Regions from separate parts of the Paenibacillus sp. FSL H8-0280 genome, predicted to be linked through region 3. Evidence: predicted binding sites of a transcription regulator. Region 3 holds the regulator's gene; each other region holds the start of a gene.
The links. Region 3 encodes Rex, which represses fermentation and respiration genes when NADH is low (regulators of the CRP and FNR family bind a similar motif). Its sites were predicted from a motif close to TTGTGAAATATTTCACAA; they were not measured.
Positions count from the first base shown of each region.

Region 1 (4,224 bases), 180 kb from region 3:
TTTGGCGGCATGGGTCACTCCTCGGTTATCCACTCCACAAATGAAGAAGTGATTGGCAAGTTCGCAGATCGTCTGCAAACTGGACGGATTATTGTGAACTCACCATCCACACACGGTGCCATCGGGGATATCTACAACACAAACATGCCTTCATTGACACTGGGATGCGGATCATACGGACGTAACTCGACTTCTTCCAACGTAACCGCTGTGAACTTAATCAATGTGAAAAGGGTGGCTCGCCGTACCGTGAATATGCAATGGTTCAAAGTGCCAAACAAAGTCTACTTCGAAAAAGGGGCAACACAGTATCTTGCCAAAATGCCTGACATCACACGTGTGGCGATTATTACGGATGCCATGATGGTGAAACTTGGATATGTTGAAAAGGTAGAACACTATCTGCGTCAACGCCAAATGCCGGTAGCAATCGAAGTGTTCTCCGATGTTGAGCCAGATCCATCCACAACAACGGTAGACCGCGGAACCGAAATGATGCGCCGCTTCCAACCAGACTGCATTATCGCACTTGGCGGTGGATCACCGATGGATGCTGCCAAAGCCATGTGGTTGTTCTATGAATATCCAGACACGGACTTCAACGATTTGAAACAGAAATTCATGGATATCCGCAAACGGATCTACAAATATCCACGTCTCGGCGTAAAAGCGAAATTTGTAGCGATCCCAACCACATCAGGTACAGGTTCTGAAGTGACATCGTTCGCGGTTATCACGGACAAAAATCAAGGCAACACCAAATATCCATTGGCCGACTATGAGCTAACACCAGACGTAGCGATTGTTGATCCGGAGTTCGTATACTCCCTGCCGAGAACAGCCGTTGCCGATACAGGTATGGACGTACTGACTCACGCGATTGAAGCATATGTGTCTGTTATGGCAAATGATTACACAGATGGACTTGCGATCAAAGCAATCCAACTGGTGTTCCAATACCTGGAGCAATCTGCACTGCAAGGTGACAAACTGGCACGTGAGAAAATGCATAATGCTTCCACAATTGCCGGTATGGCATTTGCCAACGCATTCCTGGGCATTAACCACAGCTTGGCGCACAAATGGGGCGGTCAGTACCACACCGCACACGGACGCACCAATGCGATTCTTATGCCACACGTCATTCGTTACAACGCGAAAAAACCGACCAAATTTGCATCGTTCCCGAAATATTCGCACTTTGTTGCGGATGAGCGGTATGCCGAAATCGCCCGTATCTTGGGATTGCCTGCTCGTACGACAGAAGAAGGCGTAACCAGTCTCATCAATGCGATTCGCAAACTGAACAAAACATTGGGTATTGAAGAATCGTTCCAGGAAATCGGATTTGATGCCAAAGACTTTGAAGCACATGTCGATTATCTGGCTGACCGTGCCTTCGAAGACCAATGTACAACCGCCAATCCGAAGTTGCCGCTGGTAACTGAACTGGCTGATGTATACCGCAACGCTTTCTACGGAAAGTTTGAATAATAAACTTAGAATGAAGCGTGCCTTACGGCAAGAAGATCAGGGTTCCCCGAGAGGGGAGCCCCGATTGCCGTCTTTCACACAATAAAGAAAAGGGCAGAAAAACAGAAGAGCGAGCATCTGTTTTTCAGGATTTATTCTAAGATTTATTTTGCTCCGAGCATAGAGGAACAACGGGTTCTATAGAGGTAGTAATGGAATTCGCGCTCTGGCTGTTTGAGCCAGATGTTCACACAATAACGGAGAGGGCAGAAAAACAGAAGAGCGAGCATCTGTTTTTCAGGATTTATTTTAAGATTTGTTTTGCTCCGAGCGCAGAGGAGAAAAGGGTTCTAAAGAGGTGGCACGGAATTCGTGATGTGGCCGTTTGAGCCAAATGTTCACACAATAACGGAGAGGGCAGAAAAAACTGAAGAAGCGGAGCGTTCGCCTTTATCCCCGGATTTTCCCCTTTGGAAAAATAAAATTGAAAAAATCCGGGGATAACAGCGATCGGAAGTTGTTCTGCCCGCGCAGTGGCTAAGTGTGAATTTACCGGGTTCAATGGGACAAAGCGCAGGTGGAGTGAGTTAGTTCACTGACTTTGTGACAAAAATCACAGATGATGAAAGCGCCAAGTCGTATACTGAAAATGTAAGAAAAACATTCATACCGCGGTTCCGGTTCCCAAGTAGAGAGAACATGTTCCGGTTTATGTGAAACAATTCACATTAATCGCGGCTCTGGGCACACAATGCTACGAATGAAGCAAGATGTTATGTGTCCAGAAATCCAAATTAGTGGAGGGATTACGATGTCGGTGATTGAAAAAGATGTCAAACAACAAACAGGCTGGAGAAACTTTACCAAAGGAACATGGACCAAATCCGTAGATGTGAATGATTTTCTGGCACACAACTTGTCTCCGTATTACGGTGATGAAGCGTTCCTCGCAGGTGCAACCCAGAATACTAAAGAATTGTGGGAGATCGTATCTGATCTGACCAAAAAAGAACGTGATAACGGCGGTGTCCTTGACGTTGACGTTAACACACCAGGAACTATTGTTTCTCACCAACCCGGTTATCTGGATCAATCTAAAGAGCAGATTGTCGGCGTTCAGACCGATGCTCCGTTCAAACGTTCCATTCAACCAACAGGCGGAATTCGCATGATGATTGACGCATGTGAGGCATATGGCTTTGAAATGCCACAGGGCGTCATTGATATATTTACAAACATTCGCAAAACACATAACCAGGGTGTATTCGATGCTTATACTTCCGACATGCGTGCAGCCCGTAAAGCAGGAATTATTACAGGTCTGCCAGATGCTTACGGCCGTGGCCGGATCATCGGTGACTATCGTCGTGTAGCTTTGTACGGGGTAGACTTCCTGATTCGTAACAAAAAAGGTGAATTGAATGCACTCGAAGTTGATGTTATTGATGAAGATGTCATTCGTCTGCGGGAAGAATTGTCTGAACAGATTCGTGCATTGCAAGAATTGAAACAATTGGGCGATATGCACGGGTTCGATATTTCCCTGCCAGCGACAACAGCAAAAGAAGCATTCCAATGGTTGTACTTCGGTTATCTGGCTGCGATCAAAGAACAGAACGGTGCTGCGATGTCACTCGGACGTGTATCTTCTTTCCTGGATATCTACATTGAACGTGACCTGCAAGAAGGGATTTTGTCCGAAGAACAGGCTCAGGAATTGGTTGACCATTTTGTAATGAAACTGCGGATTGTCAAATTCCTGCGTACACCGGATTACAACGAACTGTTCAGTGGAGATCCAACATGGGTGACTGAGTCCATCGGTGGTATGTCAGTGAATGGTGAAACACGCGTAACCAAAAACAGCTTCCGTTTCCTGCATACACTGCACAACTTGGGTCCTGCACCAGAACCGAACCTGACTGTTCTCTGGTCCACGAAACTTCCAGAAGCTTTCAAAGATTATTGCAGTAAAGTATCCATCGAAACCAGCTCAATACAGTATGAGAATGATGATCTGATGCGTCCAATCTACGGTGACGATTACGGTATTGCATGCTGTGTGTCGGCTATGAAGATCGGGAAACAAATGCAATTCTTCGGCGCTCGTGCCAACCTGGCAAAAGCTCTCCTGTATGCGATCAACGGTGGTCGTGACGAGAAATCCGGAGCACAAGTTGGACCTGAGTATCCTGCCATCACTAGCGAAGTGCTGGATTACAATGAGGTTATGAAACGCTTCAAACCAATGATGGAGTGGCTCGCGAAGCTGTATATGAACACCCTTAACGTCATTCACTACATGCACGATAAATACAGCTATGAGCGTATCGAAATGGCATTACATGACCGTGATATTGTACGCACGATGGCTTGTGGTATCGCTGGTCTATCGGTTACAGCAGATTCACTGAGTGCAATCAAATATGCCAAAGTAAAACCAATTCGTAACGAACAAGGCATCGCTGTTGATTTCGAAATCGAAGGAGACTTCCCTTGTTACGGTAACAATGAAGACAGCGTAGACAGCATTGCTGTTGAACTGGTCGAGAACTTCATGGGCATGATTCGCAAGCACAAAGCTTACCGTAACGCAGTGCCAACACAATCCGTTCTGACGATCACTTCCAACGTGGTATATGGTAAGAAAACAGGAACTACACCGGACGGTCGAAAAGCAGGTGAACCATTTGCTCCAGGTGCAAACCCAATGCATGGTCGTGACAAAAAAGGTGCACTGGCATCCCTTGG
Region 1 covers NZ_CP150296.1:4,516,586-4,520,809, reverse strand. Annotated here, with positions in the region: gene adhE (bifunctional acetaldehyde-CoA/alcohol dehydrogenase) at 1-1,494, shown strand, start outside; gene pflB (formate C-acetyltransferase) at 2,285-4,224, shown strand, end outside.
Region 1: pflB (formate C-acetyltransferase) is a predicted target of Rex. The motif match lies at 2,185-2,202, and genes of this name have one in related genera.

Region 2 (4,224 bases), 340 kb from region 3:
TGGATTTTCAATTACCAGACACTGAATTTGTCACGCTGGCTGTAGCTAACTTAAGTGGTGGTACGAATTCTGTCACCGCAACCTTTAGTGTCACTGAAGAATGGTAGTCAATAAAAAGCGGGGAGAAGAATATTCACTTCTTCTCCCTCTTTCTGCAAAGGAGGAGAAACATTGTCAGATATTATCATCTCCAATATTGGACCAAATGTCAGTTCGCAATTCGATGAGTTGCGTGTAGCACAAAAAACTCCAATTGTGGAGCTAACCTCTGTGTATGGTCTATCGATCCTTAGAGATGCAGTTACGACTACTGGGGCTGGCACGGTTACAAATAACGCGACTGAGTATAATTTGAGCAACACTGCCAGTGGCGTAGATTCGGCCGTTTTAGAAAGTGTATTGCGAGGACGATATGAACCGGGATATGCAGGAGAGGCGGGGATAGGCGTACGGATTCCTTCTCTGCCCATAGGTAACCAAGTGGCACAATGGGGATTATTTGATACTCAAAACGGAGCCTTTTTTGGAGTGAACAGTACTACGGTATTTGTAACCGTACGTAGAGCAGGAGTTGATACGACAGTTCCTCAAAGCTTATGGAATGTAGATCCATTAAACGGGACAGGACCAAGCGGAGCTACACTAAACTTATCAAAAGGAAATATATACCAAATTGTGTTTACATGGTATGGTTACGGAGTGATCGAATTTAGAGTGGTTATCCCTGATCCCGTAACGTTAGCCCAAGAGGTAGTTACCGTTCATCGATTCTCCCCAACAGGTCAAACAAGCTTTGTTGATCCAAATCTTCCCTTAAGAGCGCAAGTCGCCAATAATGGAACCGGTGTTGCTTATAGTATATTTGTGGGTGGAAGACAATATAGTATTATCGGAAAATATGAACCAACCTATAGAGTCACTTCCGAAAGAAGAAGAATAACAAATGTTACATCAACATTAACACCCGTCATTTCATTTACAAGAAAAGCTGTGTTTCCAGCGGGTTCGGCTAGAACGAATTCGGTACAGGTGAATTTGGAAGAAATTAATGTTATTTCATCCGTAGATCTAAGTTACCAAGTGCTTGTGGGAGGGACGTTAAATGGAACTTTTGTTAATTATCCCACAGCTACAACGATTATTCCTGATAGCGAGACCGCACTGCTAGTCAACAATACCTCTACAACAATTACAGGTGGAGAAGTGGTGTTTCAAGGCATTACAGGAGGGGGAGCAGGGAATACCAAAATATTGGCTTCTTCAGAACTTTTGGATTTCACTCTTCCGGAAAATCAGGTTGTAACTTTAGCCGTATCGAATATTGGTGGTCCAGGCTCGAACACAGTTGATGTGGTATTTAGAGTAACGGAGAGTTGGTAATTAGTAATACACTGTAACGATCGACATCGAATGATTCAAAATTTTGAATTAAAAAATGTTCAAAGATAAATATTAACGGAACAAATGTTATGTAAACTGAATGAAATTTAGAAAGCTAATAACCACCTGAGTACTCCTTAATACAGGAATACAGGTGGTTATTTTTTATACTTGGATTATTCCAATCCAGCGATTTGTTCTTTTAATTTGTTAGCAGATGCCTGGAAAGCCACTTTCTCGGATTCATTCAGTGGAAGAGGTAGAATTTCGCGCACACCGTTGCGATCTACGACACATGGAACACCCAGATAAACATCCGATACACCATTGTAGTCTTCAAGGTACGTGGATACGTTCAGAACGGAGCCTTCGTTGCCGAGAATTGCAGCTACAATGCGGTCCAGAGCAAGGGCGATTGCATAGGAAGTCGCGCCTTTGGCATTAATAATCTCATACGCTGCATTTTTGGTGCGGTCGAAGATATCCTGTTGTGTTTCTTCATCCAATTCCAGATCTGTTCCTGCAACGTTAGCCAGGCTCCATACCGGTACTTCGGAATCTCCATGCTCACCAATAATGTGTGCGTGAATACTACGCGGGTCGATCCCTTTATTTTTACCAATCAGGTAACGGAAACGTGCGCTATCGAGCAATGTACCTGAACCGATGACACGGGAAGCAGGCCATCCGCTTTGTTTCCATGAAGTATAGGACAAAATATCTACAGGATTGGTTGCAATCAGTAAAATACCATGAGAATTCACTTCAGTAATGCGCTCAATAATATCTTTGAAAATGCTTGCATTTTTCTTCAGCAGATCAATCCGAGTTTCGCCCGGCTTCTGGGAAGCACCGGCTGTAATAATAATGATATCTGCATCTTTGCAGTCGGAATAATCGCCAGCCCATACTTTCACGCCTCCCGTAAATGGAAGACCGTGGTTCATATCCAGCATTTCGCCGGTTGCTTTATCATGATTCACATCCACAAATACCAACTCGGACGAACGCTGTCTCAACATTAGCGTGTATCCCGTTGTTGTTCCCACCGCACCCATGCCTACAATCACGACACGACTTGGTTTCAGAGCTGCACTATTTGTCATGTTCATATCCTCTCCTTTTTGGGTTATACTCCCATCCATATTAAGGGATTAGAGAATATAAAGCGAGTGTTGTCTATAAAATAGTTCACATTTCATGTCTTTTTACCAATTATTCCGTCGAAAAACAGTTTAGGATAAAATTAATGGTAATATGTGTGCGACCTATAGCCCAGAGTATGAGCTGGAAAAAGGGAGCGGGCCGACCATGAGTGGGCAATGAGCCTTTTACATAAGGTTTGTGGTAGAATAGGAGCAGTGGATTCTGATGAATCGTAAATAAAACGCCATAGGACAGGCATGCGCGCCTGTATATTGGATGAGAGAGGTGGAACCCACTTGCGTTCGCAATGGATTAAAATCGCGCAGACAGCATTGCTGTCTATAGGTATAGCAGCTGTATTGGCTGCATGCACCGACTCAGATCAACCTCCGGTAGCAGAACCTCCGCAGCAGCAGGAGGACGCCGGGAATACAGGGCAGACGTTAACTGTCGTTCCCCCTGTGAACAGTACAGAATCTGCAGATATGGCCAAGTACCAAATACAGACCCGTTTGACCGATTTTCAGTTGCTCAATGACAACGGAGGATTGGCGTGGGGTGTGACGAGGAATGCGCTGCGCCTGTACTACACTCAGGATCAGGGAAAGACCTGGACCAATATTTCACCTTCGGAAAATGTACAATTTCCGGCTAACCCTAAATATGGACAAAGCATTTATTTTGTAGATCGTGCGCACGGTTGGATTGTTCGTGAAGGCATGGGTGGAACAGATACCATGGTGCTTCGCACCAACAATGGGGGCGTAACATGGAGTCTGTCTTCTCTGTCCAAGACGGATAAAGTGACTGCGATCTCATTTGTATCTCCTGAAAAAGGCTGGATTCTCACTACGGTCGATACCGCTATTGGTAAACAGGAGAAGAAACTCTACTTTACCGAGGACGGTGGAATCACCTGGAACCGCATGTCATCGAGTAATGAAGACGGCAAACAGGAAGCAGAAGAGATTTCCAAACGTGGGTACACCACGGGGATGACTTTCTCGGATCCAAAGCATGGTTTCTTAACAGCGCTTGAGTTCGGTACACCGAAGCTGTATGTAACATCAGACGGTGGAGAGAACTGGGATACTGGACCATCTTTCTTTGATCGAAACAAATTCAACGGGTGTGGGAATTTCAGTGTTAGTTCACCACAATTTTTTGGACGTGAAGCGCAATCAGCCTGGATGTCAATGTCCTGTTCTAAAGGGGAGAGCACGACATTCAATGGATTTTTTACCACCGATGGCGGAAAGAGCTGGAAGCTGTCCAATTTCACTTTAAACAAACAAACGGGTCCGAATCGTAACCTTTCACCGGTATTTCTGAACGCATCGGAAGGTTGGGCGATGCAAAAGGGCATAACCTACCACACCAAGGATGCGGGCAAAACGTGGAGCGCTCTTCCTGCAAGCAGTGTACTGGAGAAAATTCTCGAAGATTATCCGGAAATTGTGAAGATGCAGATGGTTACCCCCAAGCTTGGCTGGATATTGGTTGAAAATACAGATGCCAAAAGATCGTTGTTATTGCAAACAGTAGATGGCGGTGGACATTGGAAAGTACTCTAAAGTAGAGTGTTATCGATGTGAATAGATAGGAGAAAGGAGAGGAGCCTAAGGGTTCCTTTTCTTTTTTGCTTGATTTGTGAAATAAATCACAAATAAATCCACTAGAAGGTGATATATTTAACTC
Region 2 covers NZ_CP150296.1:3,988,086-3,992,309, reverse strand. Annotated here, with positions in the region: gene MHI12_RS17410 (hypothetical protein) at 1-107, shown strand, start outside; gene MHI12_RS17405 (hypothetical protein) at 172-1,380, shown strand; gene MHI12_RS17400 (L-lactate dehydrogenase) at 1,557-2,486, opposite strand; gene MHI12_RS17395 (YCF48-related protein) at 2,823-4,100, shown strand.
Region 2: MHI12_RS17400 (L-lactate dehydrogenase) is a predicted target of Rex. The motif match lies at 2,560-2,577, and genes of this name have one in related genera.

Region 3 (4,224 bases):
ACTGTGTACAGCGTTTGCACCCTTAGCCGGTTGATTGTTTGCGTCGAACTTAACCCAGACCATAACATCCTGGTTATCCTTGTTTTTGCCGATCAGGGTCCAGTAGATGTTGTCAGAGCCTTCTTTGTCTCCCCAGATGTACTTGCGCAATTCATCATAGGATGTAATGCCCAGTTGCTCCTGTGCTGCTTGTATAGCGAGCGCTTCTTCCTTGCGCTGGTCCTGAGTGACATAGACGTAATAACGCTGAAGTCCAAACAGAATCAGAACCAGTGCAAGCAGCGAAATCCATATCCACTTCTTTTTTTTCTTCAAAAGCCGAACTTCCTTTCCCTATGATGCTGTCCTGCAATTAACGAGCAAGCAGACCATCAAATGCCAATTGAGACTCACGCAAAATGCGTTCTTCATCCAGCGTCAGACATTCGCCATGTTTCACCACTTGTTTTCCATCCACCCATACGTGCTCAACATCTTTGGCAGAAGCCGAGTAGATTGTATGTGAGATCAGGTCTGTATGTGGATAGAAATGTGCCTGTTCAATGTCCAAGGCGATAAAGTCAGCCTTCATGCCGACCTGGAGTGCTCCGGTATTGTTCAAGAAGATGGATTTGGCACCGTATGACGTTCCGAGTAATAACGCTTCGCCTGCTGGCACTGCCGTCGGGTCACCAGATACACCTTTGTGGATCAATGCAGCCAGTCTCATTTCCTCGAACATATCCAGGTTGTTGTTGCTTGCCGGTCCGTCTGTTCCGAGTGACACGGTAACTCCTGCTTTCAGCAACGCAGGTACCCGCGCAACACCGGAAGCGAGTTTCAGGTTACTTCCCGGGTTATGGGATACAGCCACATCATGACGGGCCAGAATCTCAATCTCTTCGTCATTCAGATGCACCGCATGTGCAACCAGGGATGGACGAGAGAAAAAGCCCAGTTTTTCCAGATGTGCTACAGGACGCAGTCCATAATCAGCCACGTTCTGCTCGACTTCACGAAGCGTTTCCGACATATGTGTATGAAGAGGAAGGTTTAGGTCGTTCGCGACCTGCACAAGCTTCTCTATGTAGTCAGGAGGGCATGTATATGGTGCGTGTGGCGAGATTACGGTTGTAATGCGACCATCTGCCTGTCCATTCCACTCACGCGCAAACGCAGCCGACTCCTCCAGCTTCCGCAATTGCTCTTCTTCCGAGCACAGCCCGATTACACCACGTGCCAGTGCTGCTCTAACGCCGGATTGCTCCACAACTTTGGCAACTTGATCCATGTGATCGTACATGTCCAGGAAAGCTGTAGTTCCGCCTTTCAACATTTCAAGCACTGATAGCGAAGTTCCCCAATATACGTCTTCTGAAGTCATTTTCGCTTCCATCGGCCACATTTTTTCCTGCAACCATACTTGCAATGCAAGATCGTCTCCGTGCCCTCTGAGCAACGACATCGCTGCATGACCATGCGTATTGATCAGACCCGGCAGGAAGAACAGTCCTTTTCCATCCACTTTGGTACAATTTTTGTCTTCATCCGGCAATGTCTCACCAATATGCACAATCTTGTCATCCTCAACAACCATGTATCCTTGAACCACGTTCCATGTTGTGCCGCCTTCATTAACGGCAAATTTGCCGTTGTGAATTACCCATCTATTTGTTGTCATCTTCCTCGTCGTCCTTTCCAGTCTCCAAGTAATAGGCCAAACTAAGCAGATCCGTTGTAAAGTCAGCATGGTGAATGCGGATATGCGGCGGTGTTTTTAGAATGGTTGGTGCAAAATTAAGGATCGCTTCGATTCCGGATTCAATAAGCTGATCCGCTACATTTTGGGCTTCTGTATCCGGAACCGTGATAATACCGATGCGGATGTTTTCCGTTTTAACCGCTTCCGTCAATTCATCCATTGGTTTTACCGTCAAACTGTTGATTTGACTACCAATCTTCGGTCCATATGCATCAAATACAGCAACAATCTTCATGTTGTCTTTCAGATATGCGTTGTAGTTGGACAAGGCCTGTCCGAGGTTACCCGCGCCTACCAGAGCTACATTAATTTGCTGATCAATTTTGAGAATGTGACGAATTTTCTCGATCAAATAGGATACATCATACCCGATCCCTTTACGACCAAAATCACCGAAGTAAGCCAAGTCTTTACGAATTTGGGCCGGATTCAGATCCAGCCTCTGTCCAAGCTCTTGAGAAGAAACCGTAGCCACCTCACGCTGATGCAACTCGCTCAAATAACGCAAGTAAACAGGCAGACGTCGTACCACCGCTTCCGAAATTTTATCCGATTTCATTCTTGCTCCCCCTTACCAAGGCCACGATTAAATAATAGATGAAAAGATGAGCATTCTGTATAAACTCAAAGATAAACGTGACATTTTATACAGAATGCTCCTTGTAATTTAGGTTATAAGTTCTTACGTGCAACTGCTTTAATCGGATATGGAAATATCTAATAAAGTTTAACGCCAAACGATAGTGTCATGCAATGATATAACGAACAAAACAACCATTATTTTTGTTCATTAGCAGGTTTTTCCAACCACTCGGTGATTCGTGGAACCATCTGCTCCGTGAGCATATGCTCCATTTTGGGACCTGGTAATGAATATAAAAAGAATTTGCCATAGTACGCTTCAATCACACGTGTATCATAAACAATGACAATTCCTCTGTCCTGCGCTGTACGCACCAATCGGCCAAATCCCTGCTTGAAACGAATGACCGCTTGCGGCACGGACAGTTTCATGAACGGATTTTTCTTCTGTTCCTGAAGCAACTCACTCTTGGCTTCCACCAACGGATGATTCGGTGGCTGGAAAGGCAATCGCACAATAGCGAGACAGGTTAGCGCCTCTCCAGGGATATCTACACCCTCCCAGAAGCTGCTTGTGCCCAGAAGTACCGTAGCTTTGGCATCTTGGAACCTGCGAGTCAATTTGGAACGACTTCCACTATCAACGCCTTGCCCAAGCAACGAGATGTCGTTGCCAGACAGAGCTTCTTTCAGCGGATCATAGACCTGTCGCAACATCTTGTATGAAGTAAACAGAACCATCATGCGTCCACGCGTAGCAATTGCCGTCTCTGCGAGTGATTGCACCAGCATATTGACAAAGTGCGCATCACCCACACTTCCCTTCACACTTGGGAAATCACGCGGAATCACCAGAAGTGCCTGATCGCGATAATTGAAAGGTGATGGCAACATAGACGTTAACAGCCTATTGTTCTCGGCGGCTTCCTGCAAGCCAAGCTGTTCAATCATGAACTGGAATGACTTATCTACGGAGAGCGTAGCCGATGTAAGCACAACACTTTTCTTTTTGTCAAAAAACAAATCCTTAAGTTGTGCACTGACATCTACAGGTACGGCATACAGCTGGAGAGATTTGCTGCGGAATTGGCCGCTGGCTTCCATCCAGTACACCGTTTTGGCGTCATCCATACGCATGAAGAAACGTAAATTTTCCTTCAATGTGGTCAGATCTTTCAGCAGTCCTGTGATGTCCGTGATCAGACTATCCGATTGATAATCATCCTGATCTTCTTTCACCTCAAGCAGCAATTTGTCCCCTTTGCGAACCAAATCGCCCAGAGTCACATAGATCTGGTTCTCCAGATCCTGCAACTCCTGCCATTTTGCAGGTTTCTGAGATGCTTTCAGACGCAGTGAAAATTGCCCCGTCTCTCCCGGTGAAGCATCACTTCGTTCAGGCAACAGACCAAACAAGGCATCGCTCATACGATCCCACAGCTCCTTAACTTCAAGAGCGAGCGGGAACATCTGATCCACCATGGAGCCCCATTGCACCGAATTTTCATGCCCGGATAACTGCGACCGAAGCATAGGCAGCTGACCATTACGACTGTCTTTAAACAGGCGGGTCAGTGTATGAACCAAGGTGAAATATTTCATATGCATTCCAAGATGTTTACCAGCGACATCCTCCAGATGATGTGCCTCATCGATTACAAGACTCTCATAGGCTGGCAGCAGCTGATGCGCGGCTTTCACATCCGTAAATAATTTGGAGTGATTGGTGATTACGATATCAGACAACCCTGCTTCATGTTTGGCACGATGGTAGAAACATTTACGGAACCATGGACAGGATCTTCCCAGACATGATTCGGATTCGCTCTGTACCGTCTCCCAGAAGTCCCCTCCGCGTCCGCTAAGGTTAAGTTCCTCATCATCTCCGGTTTCGGTCTGCG
Region 3 covers NZ_CP150296.1:4,332,081-4,336,304, forward strand. Annotated here, with positions in the region: gene MHI12_RS18865 (DUF5590 domain-containing protein) at 1-315, opposite strand, end outside; gene MHI12_RS18870 (amidohydrolase) at 353-1,660, opposite strand; gene MHI12_RS18875 (redox-sensing transcriptional repressor Rex) at 1,647-2,300, opposite strand; gene dinG (ATP-dependent DNA helicase DinG) at 2,519-4,224, opposite strand, start outside.

Region 4 (4,224 bases), 2.7 Mb from region 3:
TTTCTGTAGTCGTAAACGTCTTTCGGATACCGGCTTTTGCTCTTCCGTGATCTTGTTGATCTTTTTATTCATGTCCACAGATGAAGGCGTAGCCCCTCTTGCTTGTAATAAACCAAGCGGAGGGAGAGATTGAATACGATCAACAATTCTCCGCCCAAATACAATAGCTTCTGATAATGAGTTGCTTGCCAGGCGGTTAGCTCCATGCACTCCTGTAGAAGACACCTCGCCACAAGCAAATAATCGGGAGATACTGCTCTCTCCACTTAAATCCGTTTTCACTCCACCCATCATGTAATGGGCAGCAGGTGCAACGGGAATCCAATCCGTTGTCATGTCTAATCCATAACGCATACAAGTCTCATATATGGTAGGGAACCGATGCTTGATCATCTCTGGCTGTTCATGCGTAATGTCCAAATACACAAAGGTACTGTTGGTGGACTCCATCTCACTAACAATCGCTCGTGCCACGATATCGCGTGGGGCCAGTTCAAGCTGGGCATGATAACGATCCATGAATCGTTCGCCCTTCACATTGCGCAAATATGCTCCTTCGCCGCGTACGGCTTCTGACACAAGGAAACGCGGGGCTCCCGGGTAACATAGAGAGGTGGGGTGGAATTGGATAAACTCCATATCACGCACGATAGCACCAGCCCGGTAGGCCATGGCTACACCATCGGCAGTAGCTACATCCGGATTCGTCGTGTATCGGTACAGTTGTCCTGCCCCACCAGAGCAGAGCACAGTGGCCTGTGCCTTCACGAACACTTGCGATCCGTCATCCTTCTGAACCAGAGCGCCAATGCATTCCCCTCGATCTCGATCTGTAATCAGGTCAACAACAAAATGCTCATCCCATACTTCAATCCCGGGATGTTCATTCACTTCGACCGCAAGCGCACGTACAATCTCATATCCTGTTGCATCTCCGTTGGCATGCAAAATACGGCGGTGGCTATGCGCACCTTCCTGCGTCAACGCCAACTCGCCGTTCTCCAGATCAAATAAAGTACCCAAACGAATCAGTTCCTTCACTCCGTCCGGACCCTCATTCACCAATACCTCTACCGCTTCGGAGCGGCATAAGCCCGCTCCTGCTACAAGTGTGTCCTGCAAGTGGTAAGCAGGTGAATCATCCTCAGCAATAACCGCAGCGATGCCTCCCTGCGCATATCTGGTGTTACTTTCAAGTAATGACTTCTTCGTGATCATTAATACACGTTGTTGTTCACTTGCCTTAATGGCAGTAAACAAACCAGCAATCCCTGAGCCTATAACCAGTACATCCGTCTCTACCATGGGTAGCGCAGACAGATCAAAATCAACTAAATATTGCGGTATCATGTTATTCACCTGTCTTGGAGCAAGAGTAGCGCATCCTATTTTACCAACAACATACGCTCTAGTGATTCTCTGGCTTTGTCGGCAACGGCCGGTGGCACGTAGATTTGCGGCTTCATCGTTTCCAGGCATTTCACCAGTTTCTTCAAGTTGTTCACCTTCATGTTGGGACATACGAGGAACTTGGTAGCAAAATGGAACTGTTTATCCGGACTATCCAGACGAAGCTGATATCCTGTACCATCTTCGGTACCTACGATAAATTCCTTCGCTGATGAATTTTTGCAATACTCCAGGATAGCTGTTGTGCTGCCTACAAAATCACCCATTTCTACAACCTCAGGGCGACACTCTGGATGGACAACAAACTCTGCATTTGGATGCTTAGCTCTCATCTCCACCACATCTTTGACTGTAAGCATATCGTGAGTGTTGCAGTAACCTTCCCAGATAATCATTTTCTTGTCTGTATGCTGCTGCACATAATGTCCCAGGTTTTTATCCGGTACCCAGATAATTTCGTCGGAATCCACCGATTGAATAACCCGGACTGCGTTCGCTGATGTACAACAGATGTCAGTCTCTGCTTTGATCTCAGCCGAGGAATTGATATACGTAACCACCTTGGCATTAGGATGTTGTGCTTTCAATTTACGTAGTCCATCCACATTCACCATATCTGCCATTGGGCAGCCCGCACGTTCGTCCGGGATAATAACTGTTTTATTTGGCGCAAGAATTTTAGCGCTTTCACCCATAAAATGAACACCACAGAAAACGATCACATCCGCATCTGTCTGTGCTGCCTTCTGGGCTAACAGAAACGAATCTCCACGGAAGTCGGCAACCTCCTGTACTTCGTCACGTTGATAATAATGGGCAAGAATAATGGCATTACGTTCCTTCTTCAACACCATAAGCCGCTCACGCAGCTCGCGGTTCATCTCAGCCTTGCGCTCTAAAGCCAGAGCTTCCACCTGTGATCCTCTCCTTTATCGGGACAGCGTCATGCGCTGTTTCGTGGGCTAACCTAAGTCGTTATCTTCGCTTGAGAAACGAATCACAAGCGGTTTAACAACTAATTTACACAACGTTCACGACTCTGTCAATAAATGAAAAAGGCCCGGAACAGCGCTGTAACCACCTGTTTGCTAACTGGTTCGCCATCTAACTCCCGTTTATCTTTATCTATCCTCTTTTAAAATAATGGATAAAAAAAAGAGAGCCCCGAGGGCTCTCTTGATTTCACCTGCTATCATAGCCAGATGTATTGTGCATTAAGACGTTGGCTTCGTTCCGCCATCATCCGGGTTATTGTTATTACCCTTTTCCAGATTCGGAGCTTCGTTTGGAATATCTCCGGCTGGTGGCTCAGGCGTTTCATCTTTACCTTGAATACGAACACGCACATCACCGATGGTGTCGATGATTGGCTCTCCGCCTTCAGTTGGTGTGCCTTCACCATCATTGTCATTCTCTGCTTTTGGAGTCAAAGAACCTGTTTCGATCAATTGCTTGATCTGATCCATTTCCAAAGTCTCAACCTCAAGCAAAGTTTGAGCGATCAGGTGCATCTCTTTTGAATGTTTAACAAGCAAGTCCTTACACTTCTCATAACAGTCATTGATAAAGCGTTGCATTTCCTGATCAATCTCGTAAGCAATGGAATCCGAGTAATTCTGTTCATGACCGATATCCCGACCAAGGAATACCTGTCCTTGTGAACTTCCGAATTGCATAGGTCCCAATTTCTCACTCATACCGTATTCCATAACCATGCTGCGAACAATACCTGTCGCTTGCTGGAAGTCACTGTATGCGCCAGTACCAATTTCTCCGATGAACAATTCTTCAGCTACACGACCCCCGAGAAGTCCGGTTACTTTATCCAGCAATTCCTGCTTGGTAACCAGCATACGGTCTTCTTTTGGCAACATGATTACATATCCACCCGCACGTCCGCGCGGAATAATGGTCACTTTATGTACCATATCAGCATGTTCGAGGAAGTATCCTACAATGGTATGACCTGCTTCGTGATAAGCAACGATTCGTTTCTCGCGATCACTGATGACACGGCTTTTCTTCTCCGTACCAACGATGACACGGTCAATCGCTTCGTCAACTTCCTTCATGGAAATATCTTTACGGTTACGACGCGCTGCAAGCAATGCCGCTTCGTTCAAGAGATTTTCCAGATCTGCACCAGAGAAACCTGTTGTACGCTTCGCGATAATATCCATCTTCACATCTTTGGTCAGTGGTTTATTACGGGAATGTACTTTCAGGACAGCTTCACGACCTCTTACATCAGGGCGGTCAACCGTAATTTGACGGTCAAAACGTCCAGGACGCAGCAAGGCAGGGTCCAAAATATCTGCACGGTTCGTTGCAGCTATGATGATAATACCTTCATTAACTCCGAATCCGTCCATCTCAACGAGCAACTGGTTGAGTGTCTGTTCACGTTCATCGTGACCACCACCGAGACCAGCACCACGCTGACGTCCTACAGCATCAATCTCATCGATAAAGATGATACATGGGGCATTTTTCTTCGCATTTTCAAACAAATCACGAACACGTGATGCACCGACACCGACAAACATTTCCACGAAGTCGGAACCTGAAATAGTGAAGAATGGTACACCCGCTTCACCGGCTACGGCACGAGCGAGCAATGTTTTACCGGTACCTGGAGGCCCTACGAGCAATACGCCCTTAGGAATCCGTGCACCTACTGCTGCGAATTTACGAGGGTCCTTGAGGAAGTCTACAACCTCAACAAGTTCCTGTTTCTCTTCGTCAGCACCCGCAACATCTTCAAATGTAACCCGCTTCTTCTCTTCGTTGTAGAGACGAGCACGGCTTTTACCA
Region 4 covers NZ_CP150296.1:64,639-68,862, reverse strand. Annotated here, with positions in the region: gene nadB (L-aspartate oxidase) at 1-1,350, opposite strand, end outside; gene nadA (quinolinate synthase NadA) at 1,386-2,324, opposite strand; gene ftsH (ATP-dependent zinc metalloprotease FtsH) at 2,625-4,224, opposite strand, start outside.
Region 4: nadA (quinolinate synthase NadA) is a predicted target of Rex. The motif match lies at 2,396-2,413, and genes of this name have one in related genera.